One region of the Streptomyces sp. Ag109_O5-10 genome, then DNA from elsewhere that is predicted to be linked to it. Evidence: riboswitches for the same ligand, from Rfam matches in the RefSeq annotation. Region 1 holds a riboswitch; each other region holds the start of a gene.
The links. Region 1 has a riboswitch for cobalamin ahead of BLW82_RS30165 (prenyltransferase/squalene oxidase repeat-containing protein). Riboswitches for the same ligand answer to the same signal wherever they lie in the genome.
Positions count from the first base shown of each region.

Region 1 (5,338 bases):
ATCGTCCTCGACGGCGAGATCCGCATCGCCGCCATCACCCGTACGACCCTGGGCCCGGCGCCCGCCCGGCAGCCGCTCCGGCACACCGTGCACGCCCACGACGGCCTGCTGCACAACCGTTTCCTGCGCCTCGCCGTCGACCGCACCGTGCACGCCCTCGGTGTCGAGCGGGGTGTCCTGCACATCGGCCTCGCCCTCACCGACCGCGGCCCCCGGGTCACCGACGTCGCCCCGCACCTCCCGGGCGACCTGATCCCGCTCCTCGTCAGACGGGCCACCGGCGTCGACCTCCCCCGGGCCGCGGCCGCCCTCGCCACCGGCGAGATGCCCGACACGACGCCCACCCGGCAGCGGGCGGCCGCGATCCAGTTCGCGTACCCGGCCGCCACCGGCCGCCTCGACCGCCTCGAACTCTCCCCCGACGCCGTCCACGAGCCCGGCGCCGACCGCATGCTCCTCACCCAGCACACCGGCACCCCCGTCACCGCGGGCCCGCACGCCACCACCGGCGACCGGCTGGCCCTGTGGGTGGCGGTGGGCGAGACCCCGGACGCCTGCGACGACGCGCTGCGCCGCATGGGCCGCCACCTGTCGGTGGGCATCGCGCCGCTCGCGGACGCGGCTTGAACGCGCCGCCGGCAGTGCCGCGAGGTGACGTCGGCCGGCTGCGGCGCCGTCGTGGCCGGTCGCGCAGTTCCTCCCCCGGCCTTCGGCCGGGGTACCCCGGGCGCCCCTCGCGGGGCGCTGGATCATCGGGCATGTTCCGCTCTACGGTGCGGCCATGAGCGATCACCCCGAAACGCCTGTCGTCCCCGTCGAGGCCTTTGAACCCCCGTACTACATGGCCGTCTTCACCGCGATCCGGACCCAGGACCAGAGCGGCTACCGCGAGACCAACGCACGCATGGAGGACCTGGTGAAGGACGTCCCCGGGTACCTGGGGATGGACCACGCGCAGACCCCCGGCGGGCTGGGCATCACCGTCGGGTACTTCCGCGACGCCGACGCGCTCACGCGGTGGCGCACCGACGCCGAGCACCGCGCGGCGCAGCGGCGCGGGCGGGCCGAGTGGTACGAGAGCTACACCCTGCACGTGGCGAAGGTGGAACGGAGCCACGGCTTCACGCGGGGGCAGGCCGCGGACGCGGCGCCGGAACGCTAGAAGGCGTTCCGCCGCGTCCAGCACTCCGAGCCGCCTCCCCCGCCGGCAGTGCCGTCAGCGGGGCCGGCCCGGACAGCCGCTCCATGACCAGTTCGGTACGGGACCCGGTCGGCCGCACCCGGGGCGCCGGGTACCCGTGCTCCCGTACGTACGCCATCACCGCGCCCTCGGCGGCCGCGTCCCCCCAGCCGTCCCGGTCCCGGCACAGCACCCACGCCCCGCCGACCTCGTACACGTCGGCCGAACGCCCCGCCCCGAGCAGTGTCTCCGTCAGGGCGCGACCCTGACGAAGCGGTCCCGGCACAGCCCCCTCTCAGCTTCCCCGGGGCGGCCGGTAAGGTAGCCAGGTCGTCATCACCCGTACGGGGGGAAGCCGGTGCAATTCCGGCGCTGACCCGCAACCGTGAGCCACCTACCCGTGGCAAGCCGGACCGCCGCGCCCGGGACGTTGATCGGCTCATGTGCGCCGGCGCCCGTCGTCGCACGGCACCGTCGAGGTTTACGGAGCCGAGCCGCCGGGGTCTTCTCCCGCGCTGCCCGGCTCCCCGCAGGGAGAGGCATCCGCCTACCATGACCGTCCTCCGCCGCACCGCCGGGGCGCTGGCCGCCACCGCCGTCATCGGTGCCGCCATGCCCGCGACGACCGCGCTGGCCGCCGGCACCACGTCCCCGTCGCCGTCCGCGTCGACGGTGCGCCCGTCGGGGCTGTACGGCGGTGCGGACCCCAGGTTCGACGGCGTCTGGCGCCAGTCCCTCGCCCTGCTGGCCCAGCGCGCGGTGGGGGTGACCCCGGCCGCGAAGGCGGTGGACTGGCTGGCCGGGCAGCAGTGCGCGAACGGCGCGTTCGCCGCGTTCCGCGCCGAGCCGACGGCGGCCTGCGACGCCAAGGTGACGGTCGACACGAACAGCACCGCCGCCGCCGTACAGGCGCTGAAGGCGGCCGGCGGGCACGACGCCGCCGCCACCAGGGCGGTGACCTGGCTGAAGTCGGTGCAGAACAAGGACGGCGGCTGGGGCTACACCCCGGGCTCGCCCAGCGACACCAACTCCACCGGCGTGGTCGTCGGCGCGCTCGCGGCGGCCGGCGCGAGCGCGGACAGGTCGCCGTACGACCTCCTCGCCAAGTGGTCCCTCCCCTGCGGCCAGGACGGCGGCGGCGCCCTCGCCTACCAGCCGGACAAGCAGGGGAAGCTGGCCGCCAACGCGGACGCGACCGCGGCCGGGGTGCTCGGGGCCCTCGGCAAGGGGTTCGTGACGACGGCCGGCAAGGCCCGGGCGACGGGTCCCGCCTGTGCCGGCTCCGGCAGGACGCCCACGCGGGAGGAGGTGGCCCGCAACGGCGCCGCGTACCTGGCGGACGCCATGTCGAAGAGCGGCCACCTCGTCTCCGCGCTCGCCGGTGCCAAGCCCCAGCCGGACTACGGCAACACCGCCGACGCGGTCGTCGCCCTGGCCGCGCAGGGCTGGACGGGGCAGGCGAAGAAGCCGTACGCCTGGCTGGAGGCGCACGCCGCGCCGTGGGCGGAGCAGAGCGGGCCCGCGGCCTACGCCGAACTGATCCTCGCCGCGCACGCGATGGGCGCGGACCCGCGTGACTTCGGCGGGACGAACCTGGTGACGGCGCTGAACGCGACGGGACCGGCCCCGCGGGCGGCTGCCGCGCAGCACGCCGAGTCGAAGAACGAGGGGAAGAAGTCGGGCAACAGCGTGTGGTGGATCGTCGGCACCGGGCTCGTCGCCGGTATCGGCATCGGCTTCCTGTTCAGCGGCCGCCGGAAGCAGCGGCAGCTGTGACCGTGACCGCGGTCCGCCGTGCGGGGCTGCTGCTCCTGGCCGCGCTGACGCTGTACGCGACGGCCGCGGGGCCGGCGGCGGCCACCGGCTACCGCTACTGGTCCTTCTGGGAGCGGAACGGCGCGCGCTGGACGTACGCCACGCAGGGCCCCTCGACCGCGCGGCCCGGCGACGGTTCGGTCGAGGGCTTCCGCTTCGCGGTGAGCGAGGACTCGGCGGACGCGTCGCAGCCGCGCGGCACGGCCGGCTTCGGCACGATCTGCGCGGACACGCCAGCCGTCGGGGGCCGGAAACGGGTGGCGCTGGTCGTCGACTTCGGCACGCCCGCGGACGCGGCCGCCGGAGAGAAGCCGCCCGCGCGGCGGACCGCCTGCGCGGTGGTCCCCGAGGACGCGACGGCGGCGGACGCCCTGGCGACGGCGGCGAAGCCGCTGCGGTACGACACGAACGCGTTGTTGTGTGCGATCGCGGGGTATCCGGCGCGGGGGTGCGGCGAGAAGGTGACGGCGGGGGCAGGGGCGGGGGCGGCCGGGGGCACGTCGGACGGCGGACCGTCTGTCGGCCTGGCGGCCGGCGTGGGAGTGGTCGTCGTGGTGGCCGCGGGTGCCCTCTGGCAGGCACGGCGGCGGAAGAATGCGTGAGCGCCACAGCGCGGGCCGGTGGGGGTTGCCCGCGCAGTTCCTCGCGCCCCTGACAGGGCACGCCCCAGCCGCAAGCAGTCCCGCCACCGCACACCGGTCGGGGCTGCTCGCGCAGTTCCTCGCGCCCCTGACAGGGCACACCCCAGCCACAGGCAGTCCCGCCACCGCAGGCCGGTGGAGGCTGCCCGCGCAGTTCCTCGCGCCCCTGACAGGGCACGCCCCAGCCACAGGCAGTCCCGCCACCGCAGGCCGGTGGGGGGTGCCCGCGCAGTTCCTCGCGCCCCTGACAGGGCACGCCCCAGCCACAGGCAGTCCCGCCACCGCAGGCCGGTGGGGGGTGCCCGCGCAGTTCCCCGCGCCCCTGACAGGGCACGCCCCAGCCGCAGGCCGGTGGGGGCTGCTCGCGCAGTTCCCCGCGCCGCTGGCGGGGCGGTGCAGTCCCGTGCTCAGGCTGCGGGCAGTCGTGGCGCTGGGGCGATGGGGGTCGACCCGTTCGAGCGAAGTTGAGAGTGCGGGAGGGTGGGCGCAGGCGGCACCCCGCAAGCGCGGGCGAGCGACCCCACCCCCGCGTCGGCTCCCACGCGCCCGCGCCCTGCACCCCGGCGCATGGTGGCTCTGGTCCCTCTCGCTCGGGGTCGCCGCGTCGCGGACGACCAACCCGCTTCTGCTCGGCCTGCTCATCACCGTCACCGGCTACGTCGTGGCCGTCTGCCGCAGCCGGACCGCGCCCTGGTCCCGCTCCTACGCCGCGTTCGCCAGGCTCGGCCTCGCCGTGCTGGTCGTGCGGCTCGCGTTCACCGTCTTCCTCGGCTCGCCCGTCCCCGGTGCCCACACCCTCGTCACCCTCCCCGAGATCCCGCTCCCGCACTGGGCCCAGGGCATCCGCCTCGGCGGGAGGGTCACGGCGGAGGCGCTCGTCTTCGCGCTCTACGACGGGCTCCGGATCGCCACCCTCCTCATCTGCGTCGGTGCCGCGAACGCGCTCGCCAACCCGGCGCGGCTGCTCAAGTCCCTGCCCGGCGCCCTGTACGAGCTGGGCGTGGCCGTGGTCGTCGCGCTCACCTTCGCACCGCACCTGGTCGCCGACGTGCAGCGGCTGCGGGCCGCCCGGCGGCTGCGCGGCCGGCCCGACTCCGGCCTCCGCGGCCTGCTCCAGGTCGCCCTCCCGGTCCTGGAGGGCGCGTTGGAGCGGTCGGTCGCCCTGGCCGCCGCGATGGACGCGCGCGGGTACGGCCGCAGCGCCGACGTCCCGGCCCGGGTCCGCCGTACGACGGCCGCGCTCACCCTCGGCGGTCTGCTCGGCGTCTGCGCCGGGCTGTACGGGCTGCTCACCACCGAGGGCGGCGGGTACGGACTGCCCGTGCTGCTGGCGGGAGTGGCCGCCGCGCTGGCGGGGCTGCGGCTCGGCGGCCGGCGTTCGCCGCGCACCCGGTACCGGCCGGACCCGTGGGACGCGCGCGCCTGGCTGGTGGCCGGGGCGGGCGCCGCCGTCGCCGCCCTGCTCACCCTGGCGTCCGTCCGCGACCCGGCCGCCCTGCAGCCCGGTGTCGTACCGCTGGTCGCCCCCACGCTTCCGCTGTGGCCGGCGGCCGCCGTGCTGCTCGGTCTGCTGCCCGCCCTCGCCGTGCCGAAGGAGCCGTCGTGATCCGCTTCGAGGACGTCTCCGTGACGTACGAGGGCGCGGCCGGGCCCGCCGTCCAGGGCGTCGACTTCGAGGTGCCCGAGGGTGAACTGGTCCTGC
Region 1 covers NZ_FNTQ01000001.1:6,614,721-6,620,058, reverse strand. Annotated here, with positions in the region: gene BLW82_RS30180 (ATP-grasp domain-containing protein) at 1-627, shown strand, start outside; gene BLW82_RS30175 (antibiotic biosynthesis monooxygenase family protein) at 782-1,162, shown strand; gene BLW82_RS46360 (hypothetical protein) at 1,246-1,449, shown strand; cobalamin riboswitch at 1,491-1,621, shown strand; gene BLW82_RS30165 (prenyltransferase/squalene oxidase repeat-containing protein) at 1,733-2,956, shown strand; gene BLW82_RS30160 (SCO2322 family protein) at 2,959-3,597, shown strand; gene BLW82_RS30155 (energy-coupling factor transporter transmembrane component T) at 4,067-5,242, shown strand; gene BLW82_RS30150 (ABC transporter ATP-binding protein) at 5,239-5,338, shown strand, end outside.

Region 2 (5,338 bases), 640 kb from region 1:
CTCGACGTCGAGTACGACCCGTACGACAAGAAGCACAAGTGCTATGGGCTCAGCACCTCCCGGATGGTCGAGTGGATCAGGTCCTTCAGTGACGAGCTGAAGCGGGAGACCGGCAGGCGGCCGGTGATCTACACGACCACGAACTGGTGGAACCTCTGCACAGGCGGCAGCGGCGCCTTCGCCGCCGACCACGCGCTGTGGATCGCCCGCCACGGCTCGGCGGACGCCGGGACACTGCCGGCCGGCTGGTCGTCGTGGACCTTCTGGCAGTACGACAACAGCGGAACCCTGCCGGGTGACCAGAATCTCTTCAACGGGTCGGCGGGCCGCCTGAAGGCCGTCGCCCTCGGCCTCTGACCAACGGGCGACCGGGCCGTCGGACCGGAACCGGGACGACGGCCCCGCCACGCTCCGGGTGCGGCGGCCTCACATTCGATTTCATACACCACCACGACCGCCTCAGTTCACCTTCCGTTCATCCAGGTTGCCTACGGTCCAACCACCAATGACTTCGAACGATTGCCTGGGTAAATGGAAAACTTCTCGCTGATCCTCGCGATTGTGGTAGTAACCGCACTCGCGTTTGATTTCACGAACGGTTTCCACGACACCGCCAACGCGATGGCCACGACCATCTCGACCGGTGCGCTCAAGCCCAAGATCGCGGTGGCCATGTCCGCCGCGCTCAACCTGGTGGGCGCCTTCCTTTCGGTGGAGGTCGCCAACACGATCTCCAAGGGTCTCGTCGACGAGAACGGCATTCGTCCCGAGGTCATCTTCGCCGCCCTCGTCGGCGCCATCCTCTGGAACCTGGTGACCTGGCTGGTGGGCCTGCCCTCCAGTTCCTCGCACGCCCTCATGGGCGGTCTGATCGGCGCCACCGTCGCCTCCGCCGGCTTCGGCGCGGTCCACGGCGACGTGCTCGTCACCAAGGTCCTGCTCCCGGCGGTCGCCGCCCCCGTGGTCGCCGGCCTCGCGGCGGCGCTCTCCACCCGCCTCTCCTACACGCTGTCGAGGAACGCCGAGGACGAGGCCACCCGCAAGGGCTTCCGCGCCGGCCAGATCGCCTCCGCCGGCCTGGTCTCGCTCGCGCACGGCACGAACGACGCGCAGAAGACGATGGGCATCATCACCCTCGCGCTGATCGCGGGCGGCTCGATCGCCCCCGGTTCGAACCCTCCCACCTGGGTCATCCTCTCCGCCGGCCTCGCCATCGCGCTCGGCACCTACATCGGCGGCTGGCGGATCATCCGCACCATGGGCACGGGCCTGACCGACCTGCGGCCGCAGCAGGGCTTCGCCGCCCAGACCAGCGCGGCCACCGCCATCCTGGCCTCCTCCCACCTCGGCTTCTCGCTCTCCACCACGCACGTCGTCTCCGGCTCCGTGATGGGCGCGGGCCTCGGCCGCAAGGGCGGCACGGTCCGCTGGTCCACCGCGACCCGCATGGTGGTCGCCTGGGTGCTCACCCTCCCGGCCGCCGCCGTGGTCGGCGCGCTCGCCGAGTCCGTGACGGACCTCGGCGACTGGGGCACGGCCGCCGTCGCCGTCTTCCTCGTGGCCGCCAGCGCCGCGATCTGGAAGCTCTCCCGCCGCGAGGTCGTGGACAGCAGCAACGTCGTCGGCACCGAGGAACCGGCCGGCGTGGTGACCACGGCGATCGCCGCCGTGACCCCGCCGCCCGCGGGCCCGGTCACGGTCACGGACGGCCTGACCGCCACCATCCCCGCCCCTGCCTCCGCCCCGGCCGCTCCCGCGACCGACCCGGCCGCCACCGTCTGACCCCGAGGAAGATCCGACATGAACATCGACTGGGCAGCCATCGGCTCCGTCTTCGGCGTCAGCCTCGTGGCCACCGTGGGTCTGGTGGCCCTCTTCACCCTCGGCATCAAGGGCCTCTCCGCCCGCGAACGCGCCACCGCCCAGGGCGGATCCGCGGCCCTGGCCGTGACGGCCGCCTGGCTCTGCTTCGCCGCCTGCGCGGCCGCGGTGGCGTACGGCATCCACCTGATCGTGGCGAAGGCCTGACACCCGAAGGCCCGCCGCAAAGGGCCTCGTCGGAGCTCCGAAGGCTCCTCTCCGTCCGACAGGAGAGGAGCCTTCCGCATACCCCACAGGCCCCGCCGGACACTCGGTGTGGGCCTTCCCACACACTCCCCTCGCAGGTCAAAGGCAAGTTGACGGGTCTTCCGGGGGCGTGGTGGACTTCCGGAGCCATGTACGGCGGCAAGGGAGGAAGCCGGTGTGAATCCGGCGCGGTCCCGCCACTGTCACCGGGGGAGCAATCCCCGGAAGCCAGGAACTCCCACCGCCGGTCTCGTCGAACCAGGGCGCGGACACCCTGAGTGAGGACATAACGCCATGCGCGGCTGCCGATCGAGGTTGAGTACCCGGCCCGTCCCCGACCCCGCGGCCGGCTGAGCCGATGGGTGCCGATCGCGTCTTCGCGTACGGCGCCGCCGCCGGTCTTCTCGGTGATCTGCTGCTCGGCGATCCGCGCCGGGGGCATCCGGTCGCCGTGTTCGGACGGGCGGCCGGGGCCGTGGAGCGGGTGCTGTGGCGGGACCACCGCGGGTGGGGCGCGCTGCACACCGCCGTGTGTGCCGGGGGTGCCGTGGCGCTGGGTGCCGCGGCGCAGCGGGTCGTACGCCCGTCCGCCGTCGCGTCCGTCGCGCTCACGGCCGCCGCCACCTGGGCCGTCGTCGGGGGCACTTCGCTCTCCCGTGAGGCCCAGACCATCGGGCGGGCCCTGCAGGCGGGTGACGTCGAGGCGGCCCGTGCCCGGCTGCCGCATCTGTGCGGACGGGATCCGCAGGCCCTGGACGCCGGCGGGATCGCCCGTGCGGTCGTGGAGTCCGTCGCCGAGAACACCAGCGACGCGGTCGTGGGCGCACTGGTGTGGGGAGCCGTGGGGGGCGTCCCCGGGCTGCTGGGGTTCCGGGCCGTCAACACCCTGGACGCCATGGTGGGGCACAGGTCGCCCCGGTACCGGCGCTACGGGTGGGCTTCCGCGCGGCTCGACGACGTGGCCGGGTGGCCGGGGGCACGGCTCACCGCCGTACTGGCCGCGGTGGCCGGGGACGACCGGCAGGGGGCCGTACGGGCCTGGCGGGCCGATGCGGTGAAGCATCCGAGTCCCAACGCTGGGCCCGTCGAGGCGTCGTTCGCGGGGGCGTTGGGGGTGCGGCTCGGGGGGACGCTGTCGTACGGGGGGCGGATCGAGCACCGGCCGGTGCTGAACGGGGAGGGGCGGGCTGTGCAGGTCGCGGACATCGAACGGGCGGTGCGGTTGTCGCGGCGGGTGGGATGGCTGGCATTGGGGGTGAGCGCGGCGGGGGCGCTGCTGCGCGGATCGCTCCCGGGAAGGGCGTCATGAACAACGGCGGTCTCCTCGTGGCCGGTACCACCTCCGACGCCGGGAAGAGTGTCGTCACCGCCGGTATCTGCCGGTGGCTGGTGCGGCAGGGCGTGAAGGTGGCGCCGTTCAAGGCGCAGAACATGTCCCTCAACTCCTTCGTCACGCGTGAGGGTGCCGAGATCGGGCGGGCGCAGGCCATGCAGGCGCAGGCCTGCCGGGTGGAGCCGACCGCGCTGATGAACCCGGTGCTGCTCAAGCCCGGCGGCGAGCAGAGCAGTCAGGTCGTGCTGCTCGGCAAGCCCGTCGGCGAGCTGAGCGCGCGCGGGTACCACGGCGGCCGGCAGCAGAAGCTGCTCGGGACCGTGCTCGACTGTCTCGCCGAGTTGCGGGGCACGTATGACGCGGTGATCTGTGAGGGGGCGGGCAGTCCGGCGGAGATCAACCTGCGCCGGACCGACATCGTGAACATGGGGATGGCCCGCAACGCCGGGCTGCCCGTGCTCGTGGTCGGCGACATCGACCGCGGGGGCGTCTTCGCCTCCTTCTTCGGGACCGTCGCGCTGCTGTCGCCGGAGGACCAGGCCCTGGTCGCCGGTTTCCTCGTCAACAAGTTCCGCGGGGACGTCTCCCTCCTCGAACCGGGCCTCGGCATGCTGCACGGGCTCACCGGGCGGCACACCTACGGCGTCCTCCCCTTCCGGCACGGCCTCGGCATCGACGAGGAGGACGGACTGCGGGTGTCCCTGCGCGGGACCGTGCGCGAGTCGAACGTCGCCCCGCCCGTGGGCGACGACGTGCTCCGGGTCGCCGTCTGTGCCATCCCGCTGATGTCCAACTTCACGGACGTGGACGCGCTGGCCGCCGAACCCGGCGTCGTGGTGCGGTTCGTGGACCGGCCGGAGGAGCTGGCCGACGCCGACCTCGTCATCGTCCCCGGCACCCGGGGGACGGTGCGCGCCCTGGAGTGGCTGCGGGCACGGGGACTCGCGGACGCGCTGCGGCGCCGGGCCGCGGAGCAGCGGCCCGTGCTCGGCATCTGCGGGGGCTTCCAGATCCTCGGCGAGCACATCGAGGACGAGGTCGAGAGCCGCGAGGGGGCCGTCGACGGGCTCGGGGTGCTGCCCGTGCGCGTCCGGTTCGCCCGGGAGAAGACGCTCACCCGGCCCGTCGGGGAGGCCCTCGGCGAGCGGGTCGAGGGCTACGAGATCCATCACGGGGTCGGCGAGGTGACCGGAGGCGAGCCGTTCCTGGACGGCTGCCGGGTCGGGCAGGCCTGGGGCACGCACTGGCACGGTTCCCTGGAGTCGGACGGTTTCCGGCGGGCCTTCCTGCGCGAGGTGGCGGCCGCCGCGGGCCGCCGGTTCGTGCCGGCCCCCGGCACCTCGTTCGCCGCGCTGCGCGAGGAGCAGCTCGACCGGCTCGGCGACCTGATCGAACAGCACGCGGACACGGACGCGCTCTGGCGGCTCATCGAGTCGGGCGCGCCGCAAGGACTGCCTTTCATTCCACCGGGAGCGCCCGCATGAGCACTGTGTTGTTGTTGTCGACCGCCGACACCGATCTGCTGGCGGCCCGGGCCGCCTCCGGTGCCGACTACCGGATCGGCAATCCGACGCGCGTCGACGTCGCGGAGGAGCTGCCCGCGCTGGTCGCGGGCGCGGACATCGCCGTCGTGCGGCTGCTCGGCGGCAAGCGCGCCTGGGAGGACGGGCTCGCCGCGCTGAAGGCCGCCGGGATCCCGACCGTGCTGCTCGGCGGCGAGGCGGTGCCGGACGCCGAGCTGATGGCCGAGTCGTCGGTGCCGGCGGGCGTGGTCGCCGAGGCCCTGAGATACCTCGTCGAGGGCGGCCCGGCCAACCTCACCGAGCTGGCCCGGTTCCTCTCCGACACGGTGCTGCTGACCGGCGAGGGGTTCGTCGAACCGCAGAAGATGCCCGAGTACGGCGTCCACGGCGCCCGTGCCCGGCAGAGCGGCCGGCC
Region 2 covers NZ_FNTQ01000001.1:7,254,010-7,259,347, reverse strand. Annotated here, with positions in the region: gene BLW82_RS33075 (lysozyme) at 1-357, shown strand, start outside; gene BLW82_RS33070 (inorganic phosphate transporter) at 532-1,782, shown strand; gene BLW82_RS33065 (hypothetical protein) at 1,801-2,028, shown strand; cobalamin riboswitch at 2,185-2,325, shown strand; gene BLW82_RS33060 (cobalamin biosynthesis protein) at 2,426-3,376, shown strand; gene BLW82_RS33055 (cobyric acid synthase) at 3,373-4,884, shown strand; gene cobN (cobaltochelatase subunit CobN) at 4,881-5,338, shown strand, end outside.
Region 2: another riboswitch for cobalamin. It lies ahead of BLW82_RS33060 (cobalamin biosynthesis protein); the one in region 1 lies ahead of BLW82_RS30165 (prenyltransferase/squalene oxidase repeat-containing protein).

Region 3 (5,338 bases), 2.1 Mb from region 1:
ACCGGCGAGGTCGCCGGACGCCCCGCGACGGGCCGGCGTGCTCCGGACGTGGCGGACACGAGAAGATCGTCCGTGACCCACGCGTCCACCCGATCCCGGAAGGAACCGACGAGATCATGCGCCTCATCGTGGCCGGCGGCCCGGCGGAGGTGTCCGGATGACCGGCGCCGACGAACACGTCCTGCTGCACGTCGAAGGACGGGCCGCGCACCTCACGCTCAACCGGCCGAAGGCCATCAACGCGCTGTCCCACGCCATGGTGCGCCGCATCGACGAGGCGCTCACCACGTGGGAACGGGACCCCGCCGTCCGGACCGTGGTCATCACCGGCGCGGGGGAGCGCGGCCTGTGCGCGGGCGGGGACATCCGAGCAGTCCACGACGACGCCCGGGACGGCGACGGCTCGGCCGCGGCCGCGTTCTGGCGGGACGAGTACCGCCTCAACGCCCGCATCGCCCGGTACCCCAAGCCGTACGTCGCGGTCATGGACGGCATCGTGATGGGCGGTGGGGTCGGCGTCTCGGCACACGGCAGCGTCCGGATCGCCACCGAGCGGTCGCGGATCGCCATGCCGGAGACCGGGATCGGCTTCGTGCCCGACGTCGGCGGCACGTATCTGCTCGGCCGCGCGCCCGGCGAACTCGGCACCCACCTGGCCCTGACGGGCGCCGCGATCGGTGCCGCCGACGCCGTGCTCTGCGGACTCGCCGACCACTGCATGCCGTCCGGTGCGATCCCCGCGTTCGTCGCCGACCTCGCCGCCCTGTCCGTACCCGAGGCACTCGCCCGGCGGGTACGGCAGGCACCCGAGGGGCAGTTGGCCGGGCAGCGGGCGTGGATCGACGCCTGCTACGCGGCCGACACCGTCGAGGAGATCGTCCAGCGGCTGCTCGCGCACGGCGATCCCGCGGCGAAGGAGGCGGCGGACACCCTGCTCACCAGGTCGCCCACCGCCCTGAAGGTCACGCTGGCGGCGCTGCGCCGGGCCCGCCGACAGGGCACCCTGGAACGGGTCCTGGACCAGGAGTACCGCGTCTCCTGCGCCTCCCTCGCCGCCCATGACCTGGTGGAGGGCATCCGCGCCCAGGTCGTCGACAAGGACCGCACCCCGCGCTGGTCCCCGGCCACCCTCACCGAGGTCACCGACGCCGACGTCGACCGCTTCTTCGCCCCCCTCGGCGACCGCGAACTGGGCCTCGCCCCACCCGCCTGACCCACTCGACCGGCCGCCCGTCAGGCGCGAGACGAAGATCACGCCTGATGGTGCGGTCTTGGCCGTGCTCCTGACACGCGGTACGGTCTGTCCGATATCGACGACGGCGAGACGGAACCCGGTGAGAATCCGGGACGGTCGCGCCACTGTATGCGAGAGCCTCACAGCTGCTCGTGAGTCAGACCCGTGGCCGTCGTCCTGTGCACCACCGAGTTGGGACGCGAACTCCCAGAGGAGGTCCTGCCATGGCGCAGACCGTCGCTCCGCCGACAGCCGACACCCCCGCCGTTCCCGCCAAGCTGCCGCTGTCCGCGATAGCTCCCTGGGCGGTCTTCTTCGGCATCCTGATGCTGGTCCTGCTCTACTTCGTCGGCGCCGAACAGGGCGCCACCTCCGTGTTCAGCGGCACGGACGTCCACGAGTGGGTGCACGACGCCCGCCACCTGCTCGGCTTCCCCTGCCACTGACGCGAGGGGCGCCGTACCACCCATGAACTCCGCAACGGTCCGGAACCTCCTGGTGCGGGGCATGCTCGCTGGCCTGGCCGCCGGCCTGCTCGCCCTCGTCGCCGCCTACGTCCTCGGTGAGCCGAACGTCGACAAGGCGATCAGCTTCGAGGACGCCCACTCGCACGAGCACGAGATGGAAGTCGTCTCCCGCTCCCTGCAGTCCACCGCCGGCCTCGCCACCGGCGTCCTCGTCTACGGGGTCGCCTTCGGCGGCATCGCCGCCCTGGCCTTCTGCTTCGCCCTCGGCCGCGTCGGCAGTCTCTCGGCGCGGGCGACGGCGCTGCTGCTGTCCGGCTGCGCCCTGGCCACCGTGTACGTGGTGCCGTTCCTGAAGTACCCGGCCAACCCGCCGTCGGTGGGCGACCCGGACACCATCGGCAAGCGGACCACGCTGTACTTCCTGATGATGCTGCTCAGCGTGCTCCTAGCGGTCGCCGCCACCATCCTCGGCAAGCGGCTCCAGCCGCGGCTGGGCACCTGGTGGGCGACCGTTCTCGCGGTGGGCGCGTTCGCCGTCGTCATCGGGCTGGCCTACCAGTTCCTGCCGGTGATCAACGAGGTGCCGGCGGACTTCCCGGCCACCCTGCTGTGGCGGTTCCGGCTCTCGGCGCTCGCCATACAGCTGGTGCTCTGGGGCGGATTCGGCCTGCTCTTCGGCGAGCTGGCCGACCGCGTCCTCGACCCGAGGCCCGCGAAGGCCCCGGCCGCCGCGCGCACGGTGCCCGCTCCGCACTGACCGCCACCACGCCACACCGCACGACACGAGAGGGCCCGCCGGAACCGTCCGGCGGGTCCTCTGCGGTACCTGCGCCGTGAACCGGCCGCGAACCCGCCGTGTCCTCGGCGCGCGGCCGGTGCCGTACTCGCGCTCGTGACCGCCGACAAGGAAAGATGGGCGGCGAGCGATCGATCAACGACTGCGGAGGAAGTGGACTCATGCCGCATGAGCGAGCGGGCCGGCCGGCGGCTCCGGAGGACCTTGTCGACGTGGCCCGGCTGGTCACGGCCTACTACGCGCTGCACCCCGACCCGTCCGACCCCGGCCAGCGGGTGGCGTTCGGCACCTCGGGACACCGCGGATCGTCGCTGACGACCGCGTTCAACGAGGACCACATCGCCGCCACCAGCCAGGCCATCTGCGAGTACCGGAGCGGCCAGGGCACCGACGGTCCCCTCTTCCTGGGCGCCGACACCCATGCCCTGTCCGAGCCCGCCAAGGTCACCGCCCTGGAGGTGTTCGCCGCCAACGGCGTGACCGTCCTGATCGACAGCGCCGACGGTTACACCCCCACCCCCGCCGTCTCGCACGCCATCCTCACCCACAACCGGGGCCGTACCACCGGCCTCGCGGACGGCGTCGTGGTCACCCCCTCGCACAACCCGCCCGGCGACGGCGGCTTCAAGTACAACCCGCCCAGCGGCGGCCCGGCCGCGTCCGACGCCACCTCCTGGATCCAGGACCGCGCCAACCAGATCATCGCGGACGGCCTGAAGGACGTACAGCGCATCCCCTACGAGCGGGCGCTCGCCGCGCCGGCCACCGGACGCTACGACTTCATGGGCGTGTACGTCGACGACCTGCCCAGCGTCCTCGACCTCGACGCGGTCCGGGCCTCGGGGCTGCGCATCGGCGCCGACCCGCTCGGCGGCGCCTCCGTCGCCTACTGGGGCCGGATCGCCGAACGGCACAGCCTCGACCTCACCGTGGTCAACCCGTACACCGACCCCACCTGGCGGTTCATGACGCTGGACTGGGACGGCAAGATCCGCATGGACTGCTCGTCGCCGTACGCGATGGCCTCGCTCATCGAGAAGCGCGCCGAGTTCCGCGTCGCCACCGGCAACGACGCCGACGCCGACCGGCACGGCATCGTCACCCGCGACGCCGGCCTGATGAACCCCAACCACTACCTCGCCGTCGCCATCTCCTACCTCTACCGCCACCGCGAGCAGTGGGCGGCCGACGCCGGCGTCGGCAAGACCCTCGTCTCCTCCTCGATGATCGACCGGGTCGCCGCCGACCTCGGCCGTCAACTGGTGGAGGTTCCGGTCGGGTTCAAGTGGTTCGTCGACGGACTGGTCGGCGGCGCCATCGGGTTCGGCGGCGAGGAGTCGGCGGGCGCCTCCTTCCTGCGCCGCGACGGCTCGGTCTGGACCACCGACAAGGACGGCATCCTGCTCGCCCTGCTCGCCTCCGAGATCACGGCCGTGACGGACAAGACGCCGTCCGAGCACTACGCCGATCTCACCGCCCGCTTCGGCGAACCCGCCTACGCCCGCATCGACGCCCCCGCCACCCGCGAGGAGAAGGCCCTCCTCGCGAAACTCTCCCCGGCCCAGGTCACCGCCGAGACCCTGGCGGGCGAACCGGTCACCGCCGTCCTCACCGAGGCGCCGGGCAACGGCGCGGCGATCGGCGGCATCAAGGTGACCACCGAGAACGCCTGGTTCGCGGCCCGGCCGTCCGGTACCGAGGACGTCTACAAGATCTACGCCGAGTCCTTCCAGGGCCCCGACCACCTGGCCCGGGTGCAGGAGGAGGCGAAGGCGGTGGTGAACGCCGCGCTCGGCGGCTGACGACGCGGGCGGCCCGCTGCCGGGCCGTCAGGTGGCGAAGGTGCGGCGGCGGGCCCGGGCCTCGGCCAGGTCCGCCGCGGCCCGGCGGGCGTCGGCCGCCAGGTGGGCCGAACCCCAGGCGAGCGCGGTGCGTTCGGCCAGCGCGTAGCCCTCGGCCGCCGCCCGGTCCTCGCCGAGCAGGCGGTGCAGGTCGGCCAGCGCGTGCGCGAGCGGACGGCTCGCGTACGCCGCGCCCGTCGCGCCGGCCAGCTGGTCCCGCAGCGGCCGCAGGTGCCCGAGGAGGGCGGCCGCGGTGCCGTGGTCCCGGTGCACGACGGCGAGCTGGGCGCGGAAGTCGAGCTCCAGGCCGTAGAGGTGGTCCCGCGGCGTTTCCGCGCGGACGGGTACGGCCAGGGCCTCGTCCAGTCTGCCCAGCCGTGCCAGGACCAGCGCCCACGCCACCGCGACCTGGCCGGGCGCCGACTCGTACACGGTCCGCACCAGCGGCTCGATGTCGGCCGCACGGTCCTGGACGAGCCGCATGGTGATCAACCCGAGCGTGCGCAGACCGGTGGCGTGGTGGGCGCCCACCCGCTGCAGCAGGGTGTCCGCCTCCGTGTAGGCGGCCTCCGCCGCCTCGAAGCGCCCGGAAACGCACGCCAGCATGGCGGTGGTCGCCGCGCTGAGCCCCTGCGCCCACACCAGCCGGTAGCGGCGGGCGAGGGCCAGCCCCTCCGCGGTGTGCCGGTGCACGGCCGCAGGGTCGTTGCGGGCGGCCGCGGTCATCGCGTCCAGGTTCTCGCAGACCCAGCGGTAGGCGGGCAGGTCGTGGGCCCGGGCGAGGTCGCGCAGCTCGGCGGTGAGCGTCGGCCGGGTGCCGGTCCGGTGCTCGTGCGGCAGCAACCGTGCCGACGCCATCAACGCGGCGGCCATCAGCCGGGGTTCGCCGTCGGCACGGGCGAGGTCCAGCTGGTCCCGGGCCGCCGCCAGAGCCCGCGGCGGGTCCTCGGCGGCGACCGCGTCGACGAGGACCTGGAGGACGCGGGCCCTGGTCGGTCCG
Region 3 covers NZ_FNTQ01000001.1:8,755,513-8,760,850, forward strand. Annotated here, with positions in the region: gene BLW82_RS39880 (enoyl-CoA hydratase/isomerase family protein) at 158-1,213, shown strand; cobalamin riboswitch at 1,281-1,422, shown strand; gene BLW82_RS39885 (CbtB domain-containing protein) at 1,459-1,680, shown strand; gene BLW82_RS39890 (CbtA family protein) at 1,703-2,458, shown strand; gene pgm (phosphoglucomutase (alpha-D-glucose-1,6-bisphosphate-dependent)) at 2,659-4,299, shown strand; gene BLW82_RS39900 (ATP-binding protein) at 4,327-5,338, opposite strand, start outside.
Region 3: another riboswitch for cobalamin. It lies ahead of BLW82_RS39885 (CbtB domain-containing protein); the one in region 1 lies ahead of BLW82_RS30165 (prenyltransferase/squalene oxidase repeat-containing protein).